Regions from separate parts of the Aquisalimonas sp. APHAB1-3 genome, predicted to be linked through region 1. Evidence: predicted binding sites of a transcription regulator. Region 1 holds the regulator's gene; each other region holds the start of a gene.
The links. The regulator sigma-54, encoded in region 1, starts transcription at its own class of promoters, with help from an activator protein. The targets are predictions, from matches to a motif close to TGGCANGNTNCNTGCTT.
Positions count from the first base shown of each region.

Region 1 (7,520 bases):
TGTTCCTGCTCGGCATTGGCAGCGCCCAGGCCGAGCCCATCGACCTGGACGCGGACAACGCCGAGATCGACAACGCCCGCGGCGTCAGCGTGTACACCGGCAACGTGGTGCTCACCCGCGGCCCGAGGCGCATTACCGGGGACCGCATGACCGTCCACCTGCGGGAAGATGACGGTGGCAACCAGGCCCTGGACCATGTGGTGGTGGAAGGTGAACCCGCCGTCTACAACCAGCGCGGTGGCGATGACCGCCGCGCCATCGAGGCCGAAGCGCCGCGCATGGAGTACTACGCCACCGGGCCCGAACGGGTCATCCTGCTGGAGGGCGCGCGGCTGACCCAGGGGCGGAACACGTTCACCGGCGAGCGCATCGAGTATGAAGTGGTTGCCGACCTGGTGCATGCACGGGGTGAGCCCGAGACCGGACGTCGCGTGCAGATCCGGCTGTTCCCCGACGACGAGGACAACGGAGACGACGAGTGAGCCTGCTGCGCACCGAGAACCTGGTGAAGACCTACCGCCGCAAGACCGTCGTCCACGGCGCATCACTGGAAGTCTCCAGCGGCGAGGTGGTCGGGCTGCTCGGCCCCAACGGCGCAGGCAAGACCACATGCTTCTACATGGTGGTCGGCCTGGTACAGGCCGACGGCGGGCGCATCGAGCTGGACGGCAACGACATCACCGACCTGCCCATGCACATACGTGCCCGCCGCGGCGTCGGGTATCTGCCCCAGGAAGCATCGATCTTCCGCAAGCTCACCGTAATGGACAACCTGCTGGCCATCCTCGAGACCCGCCCCGAACTGAATCGCAAGCAGCGCCGGGAGCGCGCCCGGGAGCTGCTGGACGAATTCAACGTCGGCCACCTCCACGACCAGAACGGCATCAGTCTCTCCGGCGGCGAACGCCGGCGTGTCGAGATCGCCCGGGCACTGGCCGCCAACCCGCAGTTCATCCTGCTGGACGAGCCCTTTGCCGGCGTCGACCCGATCTCCGTGCTCGATATCCAGGAAATCATCCGCCACCTGGCGGACCGGGAGATCGGCGTGCTGATCACCGACCACAACGTGCGCGAGACGCTCGGCATCTGCCAGCGCGCCTACATCCTTGCCCAGGGCGAGGTCATCGCTCGCGGCAGTTCGGAGGAAGTCCTGGCGAACAGGCAGGTCCGCGAGGTGTACCTGGGTGAACACTTCCGCCTGTGACCACGCTCCGTAGCACTTTCGCTCAGCCCACGCAAGTATCGGGCCAATGTTCTAACCAGCGACAGAGTCAGTTACGATAGGGTTATCAACCCACTCGTATGCAGGCCTGGCCTGACCCGCGGCCCGAGGGGCGGCAGGAGAGAGGCATCGCCAATGAAACAGTCGCTGCAGCTACGTCTCGGTCAGCAGCTCACCATGACGCCGCAGCTCCAGCAGGCCATCAAGCTGCTGCAGCTGTCGACCCTGGAGCTGCGCACGGAAATCCAGCAGGCGCTGGATTCCAACCTGATGCTGGAGCCCGCCGACGAGCTTGACGAGGGCGACGAGGCGGTCACCGAAACCGACCGCAGCGATGACGGTAACGACGCCGGCTCCGAGCAGCACGACGGGGAAGCCGCGACCAGCGACGGCGAGTCCGCCGGCAGCGACACCACGGACACCGACACCGCGCCGGACGTGGCCGACACGGTGGACGATCACGACGGCGCCGAAGACAAGTCAGCCAGCGACCAGAGCGACATCCCAGACGACCTGCCCCTGGACTCCGACTGGAACGACATCTACGACGGCAGCACCGCATACAGCGCCCCCGGCGGGGACGATGAGCAGCGCGAGGCGTGGGAGAATCGCACCGCCGGCGATGGCGGCGGCCTGCATGACCACCTGTTGTGGCAGGCACAACTCTCCCATTTCAGTGAGCGCGACATGGCCATCGCCGAGGCCATCATCGACGGCGTGCGCGACGACGGCTACCTCGGCGTCACCGTGGACGAGATCTGCGAATCGGTGACCGACGGCGACGAACCGGTCGAACCTGACGAGGTGGAGGCCGTCCGCCACCTGATCCAGCGGTTCGACCCCCTGGGCGTGGCCTCCCTGGACCCGCGCGAAGCACTGCTGGTGCAGCTGGAACAGTTCCCGGACGACACCCCCTGGCTCGCCGAAGCGCGTCTGCTGGTGGACAAGCACCTGGACCTCCTCGGCAGCCGCCAGCTCGGGCCTCTCACCCGCAAGCTCAAGGTCACCCAGGAAGAGTTCGGCCAGGTGCTGGAGTTGGTCCGCACCCTGGACCCTCGGCCCGGCTCCCAGATCGGCACGCCCACAGCCGAGTACGTGGTCCCCGACGTCTATGTGCGCAAGGAGCGCGGTGCCTGGCGGGTGGAGCTCAACCCCGAGGCGTCACCGAAGATCCGCGTCAACAGTTACTACGCGGGCCTGGTCCGGCGCGGCGACCAGGGCAACGACAATGCCACCATGCGTCAGCATCTGCAGGAGGCGCGCTGGTTCATCAAGAGCCTGAAGAGCCGCAACGAGACTCTCCTTAAGGTCGCGACCTGCATCGTCAATCACCAGCAGGAATTCCTGGAGCAGGGCGAGGAAGCCATGAAGCCGCTGGTGCTGCGCGAGGTGGCGGAAGAGGTGGAGATGCACGAGTCCACCATCTCCCGGATCACCACGCAGAAGTACATGTACACGCCGCGCGGCACGTTCGAGTTCAAGTACTTCTTCTCCAGCCACGTGCATACCGTGGATGGACAGGAGTGCTCGGCGACCTCTATCCGCGCCCGGATTCGCCGGCTGATCGCCGAAGAGGACGCCCGCAAGCCCCTCAGTGACAGCAAACTGGCCGAAATCCTGAAAAATGAAGGAATCGATGTGGCGCGAAGGACAGTGGCAAAGTATCGTGAATCCATGTCCATTGCCTCGTCGAACGAACGAAAAAGGATTGCCTGAGGCAACAAGGGGTTCGCCGTTTCCGGCTCTCATTCGGGAGGAGTCTCTATGCAGATCGACATCACCGGGCACCATGTGGATCTCACTGAAGCACTGCGCGACTACGTGCATTCCAAGATGGACAAGCTGGAGCGCCACTTCGACAACGTGGTGAACGTCCACGTGATTCTGACGGTGGAGAAGCTGCGTCAGAAGGCGGAGGCCACCATGCTGCTCAGCGGCGCCAAGCTCTACGCTGATGCCAGCGCCGAAGACATGTATGCTGCCATCGACGGACTGATCGACAAGCTCGACCGGCAGGTGAAGAAGCACAAGGAGAAGGTCACTGACCACCGGCGCAACGAAGGCGCCCAGGCCAAGGCCCAGGGAGAGGGTGACGAGGACTGAACAGCGCGGAGCGGCGGTCGCCAGCGAGGGACCGCCGCCGACTTCCGAATCCGCAGACACGACCCTGCGTGGACAAGCATGATCAAGATTGCCGACCTAATCACACCGGAGCGCATCGCCTGCGACATCCAGGTGACCAGCAAGAAGCGGGGCCTGGAACTCCTCAGCGATATGGTGGCCGACTCCGACTCCGCCCTGCCGGCCAACGCCATCTTCGACAAGCTGATCAGCCGCGAGAAACTCGGCAGTACCGGGCTCGGTCACGGCGTCGCCTTGCCCCACGCCCGCATGGACGGCAATGACTCGGCCACCGCCGCCTTCATCCGCACCAGCGAGGCCATCGATTTCGACGCCTTCGACAACGAACCCGTCGATCTCCTGTTCGCCTTGGTTGTACCCGAGCACTTCACCGACGAACACCTCCAGATTCTCGCCCGGCTCGCCGAAATGTTCAGCGACCAGCCCCTGTGCCGTAGGCTCCGCGACGCCCGCGATGCCGATGCCGTCTATGAGCTGCTCAGGGACTGGGAGGCCACCCAGGGGAGCACATGAGTGATCGCGTGACCGGTGACACGGGCACCACCGTTCCCGGGGTGCTGGTCAGCGTGAATGGCTGCGGGCTCCTCATCACAGGCGAAAGCGGTACCGGCAAGAGTGACACGGCATTGCGACTGCTGGAGCGCGGACACCGGCTGATCGCCGACGATGCCGTCACCCTGTCCGTGGAAGACGGGGTGCTGTATGGCCGGGCTCCCTCTGCACTGGCGGGCTGGCTGGAAATCCGCGGCCTCGGCCCCCAGCCTGTCACCACCCTGTTCGGCAGCCACACCGTGGCGGAGCGCGCGCCCGTGGACCGGGTGATCCGGCTGACGTCGCCCCGGTCGTGGGCCGACTGGCCGCGGCTGGCACCCACCGTCGACGACACCCTGCTCCTCGGCCGGACCGTACCACGCATCACACTGCCCGTATCTCCGGAACGTCCACTGGCATTGCTGGTCGAAGTCGTCGCCCGGCTACACGCTGGCGATCAACTGACAGGAGGTACGGTATGAGCGAACACACCCGCCTGATTATCGTCAGCGGGTTGTCCGGTTCCGGCAAAACTGTGGCGCTCCATACACTGGAAGACAGCGGCTGCTACTGCATCGACAACCTGCCCGTGACCATGCTGTCGTCCTTCGGCGAGCACATCACCAGCCTGGAACCGGGCACGGCCAATCACTATGCCGTCGGCGTCGACGCCCGCAACCGCATGACGGACCTCGAGGCGTTCTCCGGCATACTCGCCGAGCTGGAGACCGTCACCGGGATCCGCCCGGAGATCCTGTTCCTCACCGCCGACGACGACACACTGATCAAGCGGTTCTCGGAGACCCGCCGCCGGCATCCCCTGAGTACCGGCGACATCCCGTTGGCCGACGCCATCGACCGGGAGCGCCGGCTGCTGGTGCCCATCCAGTCGCGCGCGGATCTGGTCATCGACACCACGGCGACTACGCTGCACCAGCTGCGGGAGCTCGTGCGCGAGCGGCTCATCGGCCACTCCCGGCAACTGTCGCTGCTGTTCCAGTCGTTCGGCTTCAAGCACGGTGTTCCCAGTGATGCGGATTTCGTGTTCGACGTGCGCGTGCTCCCCAACCCGCACTGGGAGCCGCATCTGCGCCCGCTGACGGGGCTGGACGCCGCGGTGGCGGGGTACCTGTCGTCCCACGGCGAGGTGGAGACGATGTTCGCGGACATCCGCGACTACCTGGAGCGCTGGATTCCCGCCTTCAAGCGCGAGAACCGCAGCTACCTGACAGTGGCCATCGGCTGCACCGGCGGGCAACACCGCTCCGTCTACCTGAGCGACCGGCTGGCGACACACTTCCGGGACGGGACCCAGGACGTCAGCGTGAGACACCGGGAGCTGTCATGAGCGTCGGCATCCTGCTGGTTACCCACAACCGCATCGGCTGGGAGCTTCTGGAGACCGCCAAGGAGACCCTCGGCTTCTGCCCGCTGCAGACGCAGACCCTGGATGTGCTCCAGGACATGGATCCGGCGGAGATGATGCGTCGCGCGCGGGAGATGGTCGATGAACTGGACGACGGCGACGGCGTGCTGGTGCTCACCGACGCCTACGGCTCGACCCCAAGCAACGTGGCGGCCAGTCTTGCCGGCGACCAGCGCATCACCGTGGTGGCCGGCGTCAACCTGCCGATGCTGCTGCGCATCTTCAATTACCCGGGCCTGCGCCTGACGGAACTGGCCGACAAGGCGCTCACGGGCGGGCAGGACGGTGTCCTGCTGGTGGAACGGTTCAGAACAAGAAAGGAGCAGTAGACGCGTGCCAACCCGCGACGTCACGATCATCAACAAGCTCGGCCTGCACGCCCGCGCGGCGGCGAAGTTCGTCGCCATGGCAGGGCGTTATCAGGCCGGAATTCAGGTTCACCGCGACGGCAAGACCGTCAACGGCAAGAGCATCATGGGCATGATGATGCTGGCCGCCGGGCGGGGAACGACGCTCACGCTGGAGGCCGACGGCGAGGATGCCTCCGACGCCCTGGACGCACTGGAGACGCTGATCAACGCGCGCTTCGAGGAGGCGGAATAGGCAACATGGCACGGTGCCTCCCGTCCATGCGGTGATACACTGAAGGCAACGGGCCATGCCCGGTTTCGAGTTGCCGGCGGCGTCCCGCGTGCCGGCAGGACCAAGGGAGGGGGTGCCCATGAAGGTCAAGCAACTTATCGAAGCCTGGGAGACATCAGCCGGTGAACGCCGCACGGTGGCAACCTACGCAGTCCACCTGCCCATCCACGATGCAGCCAAACTCGCCGCCCTGCGGGAGATGTACCCCGGACGGTCGGAACAGGACCTGATCACGGATCTCCTCTCTGCTGCGCTGGACGATCTGGAGGCCGGTTTCCCCTATATCCAGGGCAAGCAGGTCATTGCCGAGGACGACCAGGGCGATCCGATCTACGAGGACGCGGGCACGACACCACGCTTCAACGCCCTCACCCGCAAGCACCTGGAGCGACTGCAGCGCAAGCAGGGTTCGTCCTGACCGCGGGGGCCGGGCGGCGGCGGACTACCGCCCCGCCACCATGACGTCGTCCAGCAGGATCGATCCGGTTCGGATGGCGCCACGGGTGTCCGTATCCGAGCCCACCGCACGCAGAGTACGGAACATGTCCTTCAGATTGCCCGCAACGGTAATCTCCTCCACGGGCTGGTCGAGCTGCCCGTTCCTGACGAGAAAGCCCGCGGCCCCGCGGGAGTAGTCGCCGGTCACGGTATTGGCGCCCTGCCCCATGAGTTCGGTGACCACCAGGCCGTCGCCCATTTCCCGCAGCAGGCCGTCGAAATCCAGCGAACCCGGCTGGACCGTGAGGTTGTGCACGCCCCCGGCGTTGCCGGTGGTGGCCATGCCCAGCTTGCGCGCAGAGTAGCTGTCGAGCACGTATCCGCGCAGCACGCCTGCCTCCACCAGTGTGCGGTCGGCGGTTGCCACCCCCTCGCCGTCGAACGCCGCGCTGCCCAGCGCCCTGGGCAGATGCGGGTATTCGGCCATGGTGACGTGCTCCGGGAAAATCTGTTCGCCAAGGTGGTTGAGCAGGAACGACGAGTTGCGATAGAGCGCACTGCCCTGCACGGCACCGAGAAAATGCGCGATCAACCCGCGCGCGGTCTCGGGGACGTAGAGCACCGGCATCCGCCCGGTCTCCGCCTGGGTGCTGCCGAGGCGGCGCACCGCCCGCTCGGCGGCACGCCGGCCCACCGCGGCGGCCTCTTCCAGCGCCCCGGGCTCCCGGGCCACGGTATACCAGTAATCGCGCTGCATGCCGACCCCTTCTCCGGCGACGACCACACAGTTCAGGCCGTGGCGGGTCCCGGTGACGCTGCCGAGAAACCCGTGCGAGTTGCCATACACCCGCAGCGAACGACCGGTGCTGACGCCGGCGCCTTCGGAGTTGCTGATGCGCGGATCGGCATCCAGGGCAGCGGCTTCGCAGGTCAGCGCCAGCTCGATGGCATCATCCGCGCTCAGGCCCCAGGGATGATCGAGATCCAGATCCGGCAGCTCTGTGGCCATCCGCTCCGGGTCGGCCAGCCCCTGCGCCGGGTCGTCGGAGGTGTACCGGGCGATGCTGCAGGCGGCGGCGACCGTGTCGCGCACGGAGTCGGCGGAGAAGTCGCTGGAGC
Region 1 is NZ_JBLWFT010000009.1:23,371-30,890, reverse strand. Features, by position in the region: gene lptA (lipopolysaccharide transport periplasmic protein LptA) at 1-482, shown strand, start outside; gene lptB (LPS export ABC transporter ATP-binding protein) at 479-1,204, shown strand; gene ACNSTU_RS13040 (RNA polymerase factor sigma-54) at 1,358-2,938, shown strand; gene hpf (ribosome hibernation-promoting factor, HPF/YfiA family) at 2,987-3,325, shown strand; gene ptsN (PTS IIA-like nitrogen regulatory protein PtsN) at 3,404-3,877, shown strand; gene ACNSTU_RS13025 (hypothetical protein) at 3,874-4,377, shown strand; gene rapZ (RNase adapter RapZ) at 4,374-5,243, shown strand; gene ACNSTU_RS13015 (PTS sugar transporter subunit IIA) at 5,240-5,650, shown strand; gene ACNSTU_RS13010 (HPr family phosphocarrier protein) at 5,655-5,924, shown strand; gene ACNSTU_RS13005 (type 1 pili tip component) at 6,043-6,381, shown strand; gene pmbA (metalloprotease PmbA) at 6,406-7,520, opposite strand, start outside.

Region 2 (7,520 bases), on a different contig from region 1:
AGCACCTGCTCCGTCTCGCGAACGTCGATATCGAACGCCTTGACGGCCTATCCGACCAGGACTGACTCATGGGAAATATCAAGTTCTTCCGTTTCTGCCTCTCTGCGACCGCGCTGACCCTCGTGGTGGTGCTTCTGGGCGCTTGGGTGCGGCTGGAGGACGCCGGACTGGGCTGCCCCGACTGGCCGGGCTGCTATGGCATGCTGCTGGGGGTGCCGCAGACTGAAGAGGCCATCGAAAGCGCCAACCTGGCGTACCCCGAGCGGCCCGTCCATGTGGGCAAGGCGTGGAAGGAGATGATCCACCGTTATGCGGCCGGAATCCTCGGGCTGCTGGTGTTTGCCATCGCCGTCATCGCCGTCCGGAACCGCCGTGACCCGCAGCAGCCGTTGGCCGTGCCGATGATCCTGGCGGTATTGATCATTGCGCAATCGATCCTTGGCATGTGGACGGTGACCTGGCAGCTCAAGCCGCTGGTGGTCACCATGCACCTTCTGGGGGGAATGACGACGCTGGGGATACTGTGGTGGCTGACCCTGCGCACCGGGCGGCTGATTCCGGTGATGGCCGGCAACTCCGCCCGAAGGCTTCGCCCCTGGGTGCTTGCTGTCCTGGCGGTCGTCGTTGGCCAGATTGCGCTGGGAGGCTGGGTCAGCACCAACTATGCGGCGCTTGCATGCACGGACTTTCCTCGCTGTGGCGGGCAGTGGTGGCCGGACGCCAACTACAGCGACGCCTTCGTTCTGTGGAAGGGGCTTGGCGTTGATTACGAGTTCGGGGTGCTGGACCACCCGGCACGGGTCGCCGTGCATTTCGTCCACCGGATCGGCGCCGTGATCACCGCAATCGCCGTAATCGGCCTGGCGGTTGCCGTGTGGCGGGCCACTGTCGCCGCCGCGCCTCGCGCCATCGCGGCCGCGAGTGTCGTGCTGCTGGCGGTGCAGTGGGCGCTCGGCATTACCAACGTGCTGGCCAGCCTGCCGTTGTCCGTCGCCGTGGCTCATAACGGCGGCGCCGCACTTCTGCTGTTGAGCATGCTGACCCTTTACCATACCCTTCAACCCTTGCCCACGTCCGCACCGCCCCGTCAGGGGAGCGCGGAGTGGCATTGACGACGACGGGACGGGGTGGCGCCGCGCGCGACGGTATGGCGGAACTCACACGACATTGGGGAGACTACTACGCCCTTTGCAAACCAAAGGTCGTGGCGCTGCTGGTGTTTACCGCCATCGTTGGCATGGTGCTCGCCGCGCCTCCTGCGGAAGTCCCCTGGGATGCTCTGATCTTCGGCAGCATCGGGATCGGCCTGAGCAGTGCATCAGCGGCCGCCATCAACCAGGTCGTCGACGAAAAGGCGGATGCCGCCATGGCGCGCACCCGCGGCCGGCCCCTGCCCCAGGGGGCGATGCCCACGGGGCGGGCCATTGCATTCGCCACGGGGCTGGGCGTCGTCGGCCTCGGCACGCTGTACTGGCTGGTCAACCCCATGACGACTCTGCTGACGGCGCTGTCGCTCATGGGGTACGCGTTCGTCTACACGCTTTTCCTCAAGCGTGCCACGCCCCAGAACATCGTCATCGGCGGCGCCGCCGGTGCCGCACCTCCGGTGCTGGGTTGGGTGGCGGTTACCGGCACCATCGACCCGCATGCGCTGCTGCTGTTTCTGATCATCTTCATCTGGACCCCGCCACACTTCTGGGCGCTGGCCATCCACCGTCGCGAGGACTATGCCAAGGTCGACATCCCGATGCTGCCCGTGACCCACGGTGTGCGGTTCACAGAGGTGCAGATCCTGCTCTACACGGTGCTGCTGGTGGCGGCCAGCCTCTTGCCGTTCGCCATGGAAATGAGCGGCCTGCTGTACCTGGTCGGCGTAATGGCCCTCAACGCGGGGTTTCTCTACTACGCCGTCGCCATGTGGGTGTCCGATGACGACACGCTGCCCATGCGTGCGTTCACCTATTCGATCACGTATCTCATGGGGCTGTTCGGCCTGCTCCTGCTTGACCACTACCTGCCGTTGCTTGCGCGCGTGCTGCCCGCCTGAGTCACCGGCGGGCCGCGGTGTCATTGCGGTTCACACTCCCCCGGCAGGCATGTCTACAATGGTGACCATGGATGATCGTCCATCGGAACCTGCACAGAAGGAAGGGGAGCATTCATGAAGCTGACAAGCCACAGTCTGACGGAAGGACAGCCCGTTCCCGAGCGGAATGCGTTCGGGGTGCCCGACCCCCAGACGCACATGCGTTTCGGAAACAATTACAGCCCCCATCTGGCCTGGTCCGGCGTGCCGGAGGGCACGCGCTCCCTGGTCCTGCTCTGCCATGATCCGGACGTCCCGAGCGAAGCCGACGACGTCAACAAGGAAGACCGGGAAGTGCCGGCCGATCTGCCACGGGTCGACTTCTTCCACTGGGTGCTGGTGGACATTCCGCCCACGACCCTGGAGCTGGAGGAAGGCGCGTTCTCCCGCGAGGTGACGCCGACGGGCAAGAGTGGTCCTGAAGCTCCTGACGGCTTACGTCACGGCCTGAACGACTTCACCAATTTTCTTGCCGGCAATCCGGACATGGCGGGGGAGTACTTCGGCTACGATGGCCCCTGTCCGCCATGGAACGATGCGCTGCTCCATCATTACGTCTTCACCCTCTACGCGACGGATCTGGAGCGCTGCCCGGTGGACGGCAAGTTTACGGGGCAGGATGTCCGGCAGGCCCTCAGTGGCCACGTGCTGGACCGTGCCGCCATCACCGGCACGTACACCCTGAATCCGAAGGTTAAAGGGTAGTCGGCGCCGGTTTACTGCGTCCGTGAACTGAAGAGGGCGGACCCGCTTGCGGGTCCGCCCTCTTCTTGATGCTGGTGCCGGTGCGCCCCGGGAGTCGCGTCAGGAGCTGCCGTACCGCTTGAAGATCAGCGAGCTATTAGTCCCGCCGAAGCCGAAGCTGTTGGACATCACGGCCTGCAGGCCGGCGTTGTCCACCCGTTCGCGCACCACCGGCGCGCCCTCGGCTTCGGGGTCGAGCGTATCGATGTTCGCCGAGGCCGCAATGAAGTCGTCACGCATCATCAGCAAGCTGTAGATGGCCTCCTGCGCACCGGCAGCGCCGAGGGAATGCCCCGTGAGCGACTTCGTGGAGCTGATCTTCGGCATGGCATCACCGAAGGCATCGCGCACCGCTCCAAGCTCCGTGATATCGCCGGCAGGCGTACTGGTGCCGTGGGCATTGATGTAATCCACTGCACCCTCGTGGGTGGCGAGCGCCTGCTGCATGCAGCGGGTGGCCCCTTCCCCGGACGGAGCGACCATGTCGTAGCCGTCGGAGGTGGCACCGTACCCGGTGAGCTCGGCATAGATGGTCGCGCCCCGCGCCAGGGCGTGCTCCAGCTCTTCCACCACCAGCATGCCACCGCCGCCCGCGATGACGAATCCGTCGCGGTCAGCGTCGTAGGCGCGCGAGGCGGTCTCCGGCGTATCATTCCGCTTGGATGACAGCGCGCCCATGGCGTCGAAGAGCATGGTCATGCTCCAGTGCTCTTCCTCGCCGCCACCGGCGAAAACGATGTCCTGCTTGCCGAGCTGGATCTGTTCCATGGCAGTGCCGATGCAGTGGGCGCTGGTTGCGCAGGCCGAAGTGATGGAGTAATTCAGCCCCTTGATCCGGAACGGGGTCGCCAGGCAGGCGGATACGGTGCTGCCCATGACCTTGGGAACCATGTAGGGGCCGACGCGCTTCACACCGCGCTCACGCAGGATGTCGGTGGCCTTGACCACGTTCTCGGTGGACCCGCCTCCCGAACCGGCCACCAGGCCCGTGCGCGGGTTGGAGACCTGGTCCGGAGACAGTCCGGCGTCCTCAATGGCCTGCTGCATGGCCACGTAGGCGTAGCCAGCGGCGTCACCCATGAAACGGCGTGCCTTGCGGTCGACGTGCTCCTCCAGGTCCAGATCGACGACCCCGGCGACGCGGCTGCGCAAGCCCATCTCCTCGTAGGCGTCCCGGTAACGGATACCGGATCGGCCCTCCCGGAGGCTCGCCGTGACGGATTCCTTGTCGTTCCCCAGGCAGGAGACAATGCCAAGACCTGTAATTACCACACGTTTCATACTGATTTGCTCCTCGCTACGCCCAGGCCGCGAGCGTGCTCGCAGAGTGCACGGGATGAGACGTCTGAGGGTGCCCTGCTCTCGCGATCCCGCACCGCGGTGCCGGCATCCACTGACAGGACCGCCACATGATGTCAGCCTTCCATCGCCTCCGGCGACTGGAACAGCCCCACGCGGAGGTCGGTGGCACTATAGATGGGCTTGTTGTCCACCAGCATCTCGGCGTCCGCGATGCCCATGGTGAGTTTGCGCATGATGACCCGTTTCATGTCGATCTTATAGGTCACAAGCTTGGCGTCAGGCAACACCTGACCGAAAAACTTCACTTCCCCGGACCCCAGCGCACGGCCGCGGCCAAGCCCGCCTTTCCAGCCGAGGAAAAACCCCACCAGTTGCCACATGGCATCCAGGCCGAGACAGCCGGGCATGACCGGATCGTCCTGAAAATGGCAGTCGAAGAACCACAGGCCCGGGTGGATATCCAGCTCGGCGTGGATGTGGCCCTTACCGTAAGCCCCGGAGGTGTCGTCGATGTGAACGATGCGATCCAGCATCAGCATGTTGGGCTTGGGCAGTTGCGGGTTGCCCGGGCCGAACAGGCGCCCTTCCGCGCAGCGGATGAGGTCGTCGTAGGCGAAACTGGAATCGTTCTTCAGGTAATGCGGATTCGTTGCCATTTGGTCCTCGGATGGCGCACACGGAGTCCGCCCGCGCCGTATTCGTGGATAAAGGCAAAGTGTAAGGGATACGCCAGACGGGATCGAGTACTGATCGACAGTCTGGCATCTCCGGCGCCTATCCAAAAAAAACCCCGTGAAGAACACGGGGCAAGCGTGGAGGGCAACCACTTGAAAACATCTGACTCATCGGCCAGCGGCCGATTCCGGCATTACTGACGGTCCTCGATCATGCCGACGACCTCCTCGCGCATCTCCGGGTCGCGCTCCAGCGCCGCTGCGACCGCGGAGTACTCTTGCACTTCAAGACCACTCTCCTGGATCGCTTCGACCATTTCGTCATTGGCCTCCTGCTGGAGCTGCTGCGCGTCTTCGGTCTGCTCGGCGCCCTGAAGCCGTTCCGAGTACTCACGATGAATCTCGCCGACTTCCACATAGGCGTCCGCGAACCGTTCAAGGGTCTCGTCGTCGAAATCCTGCTGCTCGGCCATGCCGTCAGGCTCCTGCTCGTAGGTCTCTGCCTGAGCGTCGTCGCCGTCCATTGCAAGGGCGGACATGGCCGGCATGAGCAACAGGCCGGACATCAGCGGGATCATAAACCGAATGCTGTTACGCTTTTTCATCACTTTGAACCTCGAACGATTGAACTGACTTGTGGCCCAACTGATGCAGGCGTCGTGCCAGGAGGGTGGTTCACCCAGGGAGGCGGCGCTGCATCGCCTGTCAGGCCGCGTCATGAGCGCCGGGCTGGCCGGGGACCCGGCGGATTCCTGCAGGCCATCTTGCGACCCCTCATCGTGACACATAGTGTATACATATGACACATGCGACAAAGTTGAGCCGCGCCATCACGCGCCTTCACAGCCTCTGGAATCATGGCTACAGCCTGCGCTGGGCATTGATCCTGCGCGTCCTTCTGCCGCTGCTGATCGCCATGAGCCTGGTCACTGTCGTCGGTCTGCGCACTATGGAGCAGGCCATCGAAACGCGGATGAAGGAAGACGTGGAGCTGGTGGCCCGGGCCATTCGCCTGCCCATCAGCGACAGCCTGGAGAAGGGAGAGGACGCCAGCGTCCGTCAGGCGCTCGAATCGGTATTCCGTATCGGGCGGGTGTACGGCGCGTACGTGTACGACGAGCAGGGTGACCTGGTTGCGGCAGTGGGCGCAGTCAACCCGACGCCGGAGAGCCGTGAGCTGGCTGAGCGCGCGGCGGACGGTGAACGCAGCGGCGATTACGAGCAGATCCAGGGCCAGGAGGTCTACTCTTACTTCGAGCCACTGACGGACAGCAGTGGCCGGATCAGTGGGCTGCTGCAGGTGACCCGACGCGGCAGCGACTTTCGTGACGACATTGGCCGCATGCGGCTGCAGGCGTTCGCCTTCATGGGGGCTGCGGGGCTGGCGATCAGCCTGCTGTTGCTGGTTGGTCACCGCGGCGCCATAGGCAGGCATCTTGCAAGTCTTGCCGGCAGCATGTCGCGGATCGAGGCGGGCGAGCGGGAGCATCGGGCGTCGGCGGAAGGTCCCAAGGAAGTCCGCTCCCTGAGTACGGCATTCAACACCATGCTTAACAGCATGGAAGAGGCGGAACAGGAGATCGCCCGGCGGCGCTCCGAGCAGACGCGGCTGGAAGACGAGCTCCGTCACGCCGAGAAGCTGGCGGCGATAGGCCGTCTGGCCGCCGGCGTGGCCCACGAGCTGGGGACGCCGTTGAGCGTTATCGATGGCAAGGCACAACGGGCGCTGCGCCACGCCGACGCCGATTCACGCCAGGAGCGCTCGCTGGAGCAGATCCGTGCCGAGGTGACGCGCATGGAGCACATCGTGCGGCAGCTGCTGGAATTCGCCCGTACGTCCAGTCGGCAGTTCCGCTGGAGCCGGCTCGGTGACCTGGTGGGCGCCTCGCTTGCCTCCCTGGAGGACCGCCTGCGCGAGCACGGGGCAGCGGTCGTGGTGCGGGGCGAAACCCCGGGGCCGGAACTGTATGTGGATCCCGTGCGTATTGAACAGGTGCTGGTGAACCTCATGCGCAATGCCCTGCAGGCCGGTGCCAGACAGATCACCGTCGACTGGGACAACGCCGATCCGGTGACGCTCACCATCGACGACAATGGCCCGGGCATTCCCGAGGAGATACGGCCACGCCTGTTCGAGCCCTTTTTCACGACCAAGGCTGTGGGTGACGGGACCGGGCTGGGGCTGGCCGTCGTCCACGGCATCATCACGGAACATGGCGGCACCATCGCGGTGGGCGTCAGCCCCGACGAGGGCGCCCGGTTCACCCTGACGCTCTCCCGCGAGGCGCGGCCAGAGAGCGAACAGATCAAAGGAAGCGACCATGAGTAACAAGGCGGCGAAACAGGCGGAGCAGATCCTGCTGGTGGAAGACGACCCGGGTCTGCGCGAACTTCTGCGGGACGAACTGGAAGATGCCGGCATGGAGGTGGACGCCGTGGACTCGGCGGAGCGGGCGCTCAAGCAGCTCCAGCACGCCAGCCCCGACGTGGTCATCAGTGACCTGCGGTTGCCGGGCATGGACGGCATGGCGCTGCTGCAGGAGGTGCGTAATCTGCACGCCCGCCCGGCGTTTCTGATCATCACCGCGTTCGGCACCATTTCCCAGGCTGTCGAAGCACTCAAGCATGGCGCCGACGAGTTCCTGACCAAACCGCTGGACCTGGAGCATTTCATGCTCTCGGTGAACCGCCTGCTGGAGACTCGGCGACTGCGC
Region 2 is NZ_JBLWFT010000002.1:154,146-161,665, forward strand. Features, by position in the region: gene ACNSTU_RS05930 (hypothetical protein) at 1-65, shown strand, start outside; gene ACNSTU_RS05935 (COX15/CtaA family protein) at 69-1,112, shown strand; gene cyoE (heme o synthase) at 1,148-2,047, shown strand; gene ACNSTU_RS05945 (YbhB/YbcL family Raf kinase inhibitor-like protein) at 2,162-2,791, shown strand; gene fabB (beta-ketoacyl-ACP synthase I) at 2,891-4,111, opposite strand; gene fabA (bifunctional 3-hydroxydecanoyl-ACP dehydratase/trans-2-decenoyl-ACP isomerase) at 4,246-4,788, opposite strand; gene ACNSTU_RS05960 (DUF4168 domain-containing protein) at 5,001-5,411, opposite strand; gene ACNSTU_RS05965 (ATP-binding protein) at 5,606-7,135, shown strand; gene ACNSTU_RS05970 (sigma-54-dependent transcriptional regulator) at 7,128-7,520, shown strand, end outside.
Region 2: a site for sigma-54 is predicted at 5,455-5,471, ahead of ACNSTU_RS05960 (DUF4168 domain-containing protein). Genes of this name have one in related genera too.

Region 3 (7,520 bases), on a different contig from region 1:
GGGCGGGGTTCAACATCAGCGGCCACCCGGAGCGGCTCCTGCACCTGGACACCCAGCTCATGTGGAGCCAGGGCGAGGAATACGATTCGCTCGAGAGTGGCCTCCAGCGGGCGCGCAGCGATGCCACGTCCGCCGTGGCCTCCCTGCGCTATCGTCACCGACCCTACCTGCAGCAGCGCTGGCAGGCGGCGCTGACCGTGGCAGGGCAGGACTACGGTGATTTCGACAATGCCCGCCGCTACGCAGTGGCTCCCAGCTTCGCCTGGCGCCTTGGCAACGGCATCGACGCGGTTGCCCAGGTGGCCCACGAGCGCTACGAGGGTGACCTGCGTCGCGGCGTTGGCCTTGAGCACGAAACCACGGTGCAGTTCGGCGTCAGCATGCAGTTCGACCACACCTTCAACCAGTCGGTCGGTCGGCGCGACGACATCATCCACCTGGAGCACGACATGCTGCTGCCGGGTCCGAGTTTCGGAGGACACTGACCATGAACCGGAATCTATTGACAACACTGCTGTTCGCCCTGGCCCTGGCGGCCTCACCGCTGGCCTTGGCGGAGAACGACCACGGGGACCACGGCGATCACGGCGATCACGGCGATCACGGGGACCACGGGGACCACGGGGACCACGGCGACCACGGCGACCACGGCGACCACGGCGACCACGGCGACCACGGAGACCTCGGAGACCACGGAGACCACCGCGATCATCATCACGACGACCATGATGATCACGCCCATGATCACGGCGCCGAGGAAGGCGAGGGCGCCTGGTCCTATCTGGAGCGTGACAACCCGGAGCCCTATGCTGCGGATGAACGCCACGAAATGCTGCCGGTCCCACAATTTGGTCACATGTACGTTCAGGCCGACCGCGTGGGTGCGGACACCCGCTGTGATGCTTTGCTGGAGACGTCACACGTGATGGTGGACCGGCAGACCCGGGAATCCTGTGGCGAGACCGTGGAAGCCGACCGTGATGATCACGACGATCATGATGACCACGGCGACCACGACCATCACGATCACTGAGGCGCCCGTCAGCCCGGCCGCCCCTCGGGGTGGCCGGGCCCAAGGAGGAAGCAATGCTGCAGTCACTGCCCAACTGGCACCCGATTTTCGTTCACTTCACGGTGGCGCTGTTCTTCGTCGCCGTGCTGCTCTACATCGTTGCCCATTTCAGCCCGCCCGGGGCGTTCGGCCGTACGGTCCGCATTGCTGCGCGGGTCAATCTCGCCGTGGGCGTTCTGTTCACCATCGGGACGCTGCTCAGCGGCTGGTACGCCTACAACACCGTGCCCCACGACGCGGCCTCCCACGCCGTCATGACCACCCATCGCAACTGGGCACTGATCGCGTCGGCCGCGTTCGGGCTGCTGGCCATCTGGGCGGTGCGCTACTGGCTCCGGAACCAGCGCGAGGGCGGTGCGTTCGTCCTGGCGGCCGCCATCGCCGCCGCACCGTTGATCGTTGCCGGGCATTACGGCGGTGAACTGGTCTACGGCCACGGCGTTGGCGTGCAGTCCCTGCCAGACACGGACGGGCACACACACAACGGTGATGACCACGGCCATGAGGACGATGCCGGTCACGGTGACGACGGCAACGGCGAGCACTCCCATTGAGGATGTCCGGATCGAGTATCATGGACCACACTGCCACTAATGCCATTGATGACCTTGCGTGCCGGGAGATGCAGCAATGACGATGCTCGAAGGAATGGTTGGACTCCACCTGGTCTGGATGCTGATCGTGGCGGCCATTGTCGTCGTCCCGTTCTGGCGGATCTGCCGCAAGGCGGGTTACCCGGGTGGCCTGAGCCTGTTGATCCTGATTCCTCTCGTGAATCTCGTCTTTCTCTATTTCCTGGCGTTTTCCCAGTGGCCGGCGCACCGCACGTTCAGGTGAGCGTGGCTCACACCGTGGTCATGTTCTGGGGAGCCAGCGATCGGCTTGACGCCGCAAGCTGTCGTCGAGCAGGCCGACGATTCGTTCCATGCCCTCCATGAACTCTTTCTGTTTTGCTGCCTTCTTTCCGAAGGCGGAAGGCGTAAACGGCTGGGTCGTCTCCAGGACGCCCGCGAGTTCGCGAACCAGGGCGGGATCAATCCATGCAGGCCACAGGTAGTGCTTCTCGTTTTTGCACAAGCGGTAGAGCCTGACCGATTTTGCCTGAACCTGCTTTGCAGCCTCCCATAGGGCGGGGTCCTCCCTTTGGATCTCGGACAGGGGCTTGTGCCACTGGTCGACCAGCTCCCCGAGCGAGAAAGCCAGGTAGCTCTCGCTGGCGACCTCTTCAGCCAGGTTTCTTACGTTCTCGACGTGTTCCATGCGCTGCTTGGCGAGCGCGGGTATGAAGATTTCTCTGCGACGAAGGAATAATCCAGCCGCCGCGAACCCGACACCGATGATGATCGCCAGGTGTGAGAGCGTCTCGATGGTCGCTGACATCCGCCTGGTGCTCCGTCAAAGCTGACCGGTGATCAAGCCGAGAATCCGGGGGAGGTCCGGTTGGCCCGAGCGGCGAATCGGAGCAAGCAGGAAGCCTCACCCTGGGGGAGGCTTCCATGCCGTCATCTGCTGTTCACACATTGTGTGAGCGGCGTCGAGCCGACCACGCCAGCCCTATCAACCCGAGGCCGAAGAGGGCGAGAACCCCCGGTTCGCTGATGTGAACCCCGTTGGCGCGGTAATAGACGCTGATATGCGAGATGTCCGTCTGCTCGACGCCCTGGCCCTGGTGCTCGAACGGCGGGAACGTAAAGGGCGTCTGATAGGTTCCGCCCGTGGCGTTGGTCTCGATCAGGTAGCCCACCAGATTGGTGAATGCGCCATCCTTGAAGATGAACATCAGCTCGCTGTTGTTATCCCAGAAATCGGGAAGTGCCAGGCTCCATTCTCCCCCGACTTCATCGCCATCGACGTCAATGAATGCGGACGGGTCATCCGGGTCGTTGAAAAGAGGGCCGCCACCCTGCGGGGCCTCCCACTTGCCATCGAACAGCCAGTCGTTGAAACCGAAGAACTGATTGTCGTTGATGACGCTGAGGCTGTCGTTGGTGTTGCCCCCAATCGGCTCCAGGATCTGGCACCCCGTACTCGGCGTGACACGATCCGAGATGTCCGGATCCAGCGTATTACAGTTGATCACACTGGCGCCGGCCTGGGCGCTCCAGAGCGTGAAACCGAGCACTGGCGCGGCGGCCAGAAGTGACAGTGATGTAGTCCTAACGTGCATGGCGATTCACCTGTGACGAGGCTTACCGGCTTGGGTCATGGACCGGTCCCGGTGCGCTGGGCGGGCGTTCGTCAGTCGTACGCCCTCAGGAGCCATGCTTAGCAATCAGCGTGCCAGTCTGAAACAATCGAGACCGATTGGCCGTGTTGGCTGCATCCAGCGACATCGCCTGCCTCATGGAGCCTGGAGTCGACAAGTAGGTGTAAGGCGGACTGACACGTGTGATGTTCCTCGAAGGGATGGGTTTCAGGTGGGCGGGTTCGGGCGACGTGTGTGGATGCGGTCTGCGGGCCGCGGCGTGGCCGTGGCCCGGGACAGCGCGAGTGTAAAGTAGACGGACTCGGAGTCTCCCTGTTCTTACGCCCTGCCGACCCACGCCGGGTGCGTGTCCTCCAGGGTGTCCGGAGCCGTGAGAAACCGGATGACTGCATCGGCGTATAGCGCCGGCGCCGTGTTCATGCCCTCGTGTGCCTGCCCGGGTAGCGGATCAACGCGGACGTCTTGCAGGGCGGTGGCCAGGCTGTCCGTGGCGAACAGACCCCGCGGGCTCTGCGTACCGATCTGGAGCAGTACGGGCGCAGATACTGCCCGCAAGTCGGCGGTCTGATACCGATACCTGCTCAAGGCGCGGATATCCTGCAGCGACGCTTCGGCGTCTGCGACGATGCTCGGCCAGAACGGGGATTCCCTGAGTTCCCGGAGCTCTTCTTCGGGAACGGACAGGCTGCCCCCGAAGAACGTTGCCGCGAAACCATCCCAGTCACCTGTGGTGGCGATGTCCTCCAGTTGTTGCAGTGTTGCCTGATCGTGGATGTCCGGTGACGGCGGTTCATACAGAACCAGCTTGCGTATCGCGTGCGGAATTCTCAGCGCGGCCGCCAGGGCGACATGAGCGCCATAAGAGTGTCCGAGCAGAAACACCGGCTCACCAATGGACCTGATCAGCGCCGCCACGTCCATGGCTTCGTCTTCAACGCCATGGCCGTGAGTCGCTGTGGTCTCGCCACGCCCGCGCCGTGCCAGCGTGTAGACGGTGAATTGTTGCTGCAGCAGGGGCCGGACCAGCTCCCAGTTGCTGACGTGATCGCTGAAGGAGCCATGGACAAGGACCAGCGGCGGCCCGAATCCGTAGGTTTCGAAAGAGACATCGATACACTGGGGCGAAGTGAGGCATTTCATGAGGCACCTCCGGGGCGGCGGCAGCCCGCGTCTCGCGGGTCGATCGGCGTGACATAAAAATAGAACGACCGTGCTATCTCTAATCTATAGATAGGACGGGCGTGCTATTTTGTCAAGAACGCTGCGTGCGGCCGAAGCGGTATTCCCGGGGGGCTGTTTCCTCAAACGAAAAAACCCTTCGCCTCCCAGACCTGCAAACGCCCTGCATAGGTCTGTGAAACGAAGGGTTTTCAGCCAACGACGTCGGGAAGTCGTTGATTTGTATGGTCGGGGTGGCAGGATTTGAACCTACGACCCCTGCCTCCCGAAGGCAGTGCTCTACCAGACTGAGCTACACCCCGATATTGTGTGGCCGGCGCGTCAGTACTCGCGCTCGACGCTGAACTTCGCCAGGGATTCCATCGACCGCCGGTAGGGCGACTCGGGCAGACACCCGAGGCTGGCGATGGCCTTGTCCACTGCCTGTTCAGCGAGGGCGCGAGTATAGGTGATCGCGCCGGTCGTTTCAATCGCTTCGAGAATCGCGTCGATATCGTCGCGCCCGCCCTGCTCGATTGCCTTGCGGATCACTGCCGCCTGCTCCGCCGAACCGTGTCGCATGGCGTGGATGAGCGGCATGGTCGGCTTGCCTTCTGCCAGGTCGTCGCCGATATTCTTGCCCGTGGCGTCGGCGTCGCCGGTGTAATCCAGTGCGTCGTCCACTAGCTGGAACGCGGTGCCGAGCTGGCGGCCGTACTCGGCCAGGCCCTGACACACCCGTTCAGGCTGATCGGCGAGCACGCCGCCCAGTTGCGCCGCCGCCTCGAACAGCGTGGCCGTCTTGCAGTAGATCACCCGGAGATAGTTCTCTTCGGTGGTGTCGGGCTCGTTGACGTTGAGCAACTGCATCACCTCGCCCTCGGCGATGGTGTTGGTGGTGCGCGCCATGATCTCCATGACCGGCATGCGGCCGACACCCACCATCATCTCGAACGCGCGCGAGTAGAGGAAGTCGCCGACCAGGACGCTGGCCTGGTTGCCCCAGAGCTCGTTGGCCGTTGCCTTGCCCCGGCGCCGGGATGATGAGTCCACGACGTCGTCGTGCAGCAGAGTGGCGGTGTGGATGAACTCCACGACAGCGGCCAACTCACGGTGAGCTTCACCTTCATAACCGCACGCGCGCGCGGAGAGCAGCACCTGGAGCGGGCGCAGACGCTTGCCCCCGCTGTTGATGATGTAGGCGCCAAGCTGGTTGATCAGGACCACATCCGAGCTCAACCGGTCCTGAATGAGCCGGTCGACCGCCGACATGTCCTCCGCGATCAGCGTACGGATATCGTCTATGGTCATGGGCGTCTGAGGGTGAGCTGCGTGGGCCATCCGGAGAGCCGGTCTCTTGAGGGCCGCCGGTTGGCGGCGTGTTAGCGGAGCATTACACTAGGTGTGGCCTTCTGGGGTGTCAAGTGACGGTTCAGTTTGACCTTGGCCTGCGCAGGCGCTATTATCTCGCGCCTTCTCACCGCATCTATGTAACGCGAATTCAGCGACGGAGAGTTAACGGACCATGTACGCCGTGATCAAAACCGGAGGCAAGCAGTACCGCGTCTCCGAAGGGGACATCCTGCGCGTCGAAAAGCTTGACGCCGAGCAGGGGGCATCCATCGAGTTCGACCAGGTGCTTCTCGTTTCCGACGGAAATGACGTGAAGATCGGTACCCCGGTGCTGGACGGCAGCAAGGTCAAGGCCGAGGTGACCGACGCCGGCAAGGGTGACAAGGTGCGGGTCGTCAAGTTCAAGCGCCGCCAGAACTACCGGCGCATGAAGGGGCATCGCCAGCCCTACACCGAAGTCAAGATTACCGGTATTTCCGCAGGCTGATTTCCAGGAGCAGCAAATGGCACATAAAAAGGCAGGCGGTAGCACGCGCAACGGTCGCGATTCCGAGTCGAAGCGCCTTGGCGTGAAGCGGTTTGGTGGCCAGGAAGTCGTGCCGGGTAACATCCTGGTGCGTCAGCGCGGCACCCATTTCCACGCCGGTGAAGGCGTTGGCCTTGGCCGCGACCACACCCTGTTCGCGAAAGCGGGCGGCAAGGTTGTGTTCGAGCGCAAGGGCCCGCGTAACCGCAAGTACGTGAGCGTTCGCAGCCACTGATTGCGATCACAATGCGACGCTCCGGAAAAACCCCGTCTTCGCACGGGGTTTTTTGTTGTCGGGTGTTCCCCGTTTGCGTTCATAATGCGGCAGTTGGCCAAGGCTGAGCGACGTCCCCCATGAAATTCCTCGATGAAGTCACCATCCACGTGGCCGCCGGCAACGGCGGCGATGGCTCCGCCAGTTTCCGGCGGGAGAAGTTCGTGCCCTTTGGCGGACCCGACGGCGGCGATGGTGGTGCCGGCGGCAGCGTCTGGCTGGAGGCCAACGAAGGGCTGAACACCCTGGCTGATTTCCGCCACCAGAAGCGCTTCCGCGCCGAGCGTGGCGAGAACGGCATGGGCAGCCAGCGGACCGGGCGCAGCGGTCAGGATGTGACCATTCAGGTGCCCATTGGCACCGTCATCCGCGTGCGCGAGACCGGCGAGCAGTTGGGCGACCTCACCGAGCACGGCCAGCGCCTGCTGGTTGCGAAAGGAGGGCGTGGTGGGCTGGGCAACCTCCATTTCAAGAGCTCTACCAACCGCGCGCCGCAGCAGACCACCTCCGGCAAACCGGGCGAGGACCGCCACCTCCAGCTCGAGCTGCAGGTGCTGGCCGACGTCGGTCTGCTGGGAATGCCGAACGCGGGCAAGTCCACCTTCATTCGCGCCGTGTCGGCCGCGAAACCCCGCGTCGCCGATTACCCGTTTACCACGCTGCACCCGAACCTGGGCGTGGTCAGCGTCGGCCCGGATCAGAGCTTCGTGGTCGCGGACATTCCGGGGCTCATTCGCGGTGCCTCCGAGGGCGCGGGGCTGGGCGTGCGCTTTCTCAAACACCTCAGTCGCACCCGGCTGCTCCTGCATCTCGTCGATGCCGCCCCGATGGATCCCCAGCAGGACCCCATCGACGATGCTGTCGGTGTGGCCGAGGAGCTGGCGCGGTTCAGCCCGACACTGGCGCGCACGGAGCGATGGCTGGTGCTGAA
Region 3 is NZ_JBLWFT010000021.1:19,401-26,920, reverse strand. Features, by position in the region: gene ACNSTU_RS17105 (hypothetical protein) at 1-485, shown strand, start outside; gene ACNSTU_RS17100 (hypothetical protein) at 488-1,033, shown strand; gene ACNSTU_RS17095 (DUF2231 domain-containing protein) at 1,087-1,626, shown strand; gene ACNSTU_RS17090 (hypothetical protein) at 1,703-1,909, shown strand; gene ACNSTU_RS17085 (hypothetical protein) at 1,928-2,452, opposite strand; gene ACNSTU_RS17080 (PEP-CTERM sorting domain-containing protein) at 2,586-3,239, opposite strand; gene ACNSTU_RS17075 (alpha/beta fold hydrolase) at 3,597-4,418, opposite strand; tRNA gene ACNSTU_RS17070 (tRNA-Pro) at 4,683-4,759, opposite strand; gene ispB (octaprenyl diphosphate synthase) at 4,779-5,747, opposite strand; gene rplU (50S ribosomal protein L21) at 5,962-6,276, shown strand; gene rpmA (50S ribosomal protein L27) at 6,293-6,550, shown strand; gene cgtA (Obg family GTPase CgtA) at 6,670-7,520, shown strand, end outside.
Region 3: a site for sigma-54 is predicted at 3,339-3,355, ahead of ACNSTU_RS17080 (PEP-CTERM sorting domain-containing protein). Genes of this name have one in related genera too.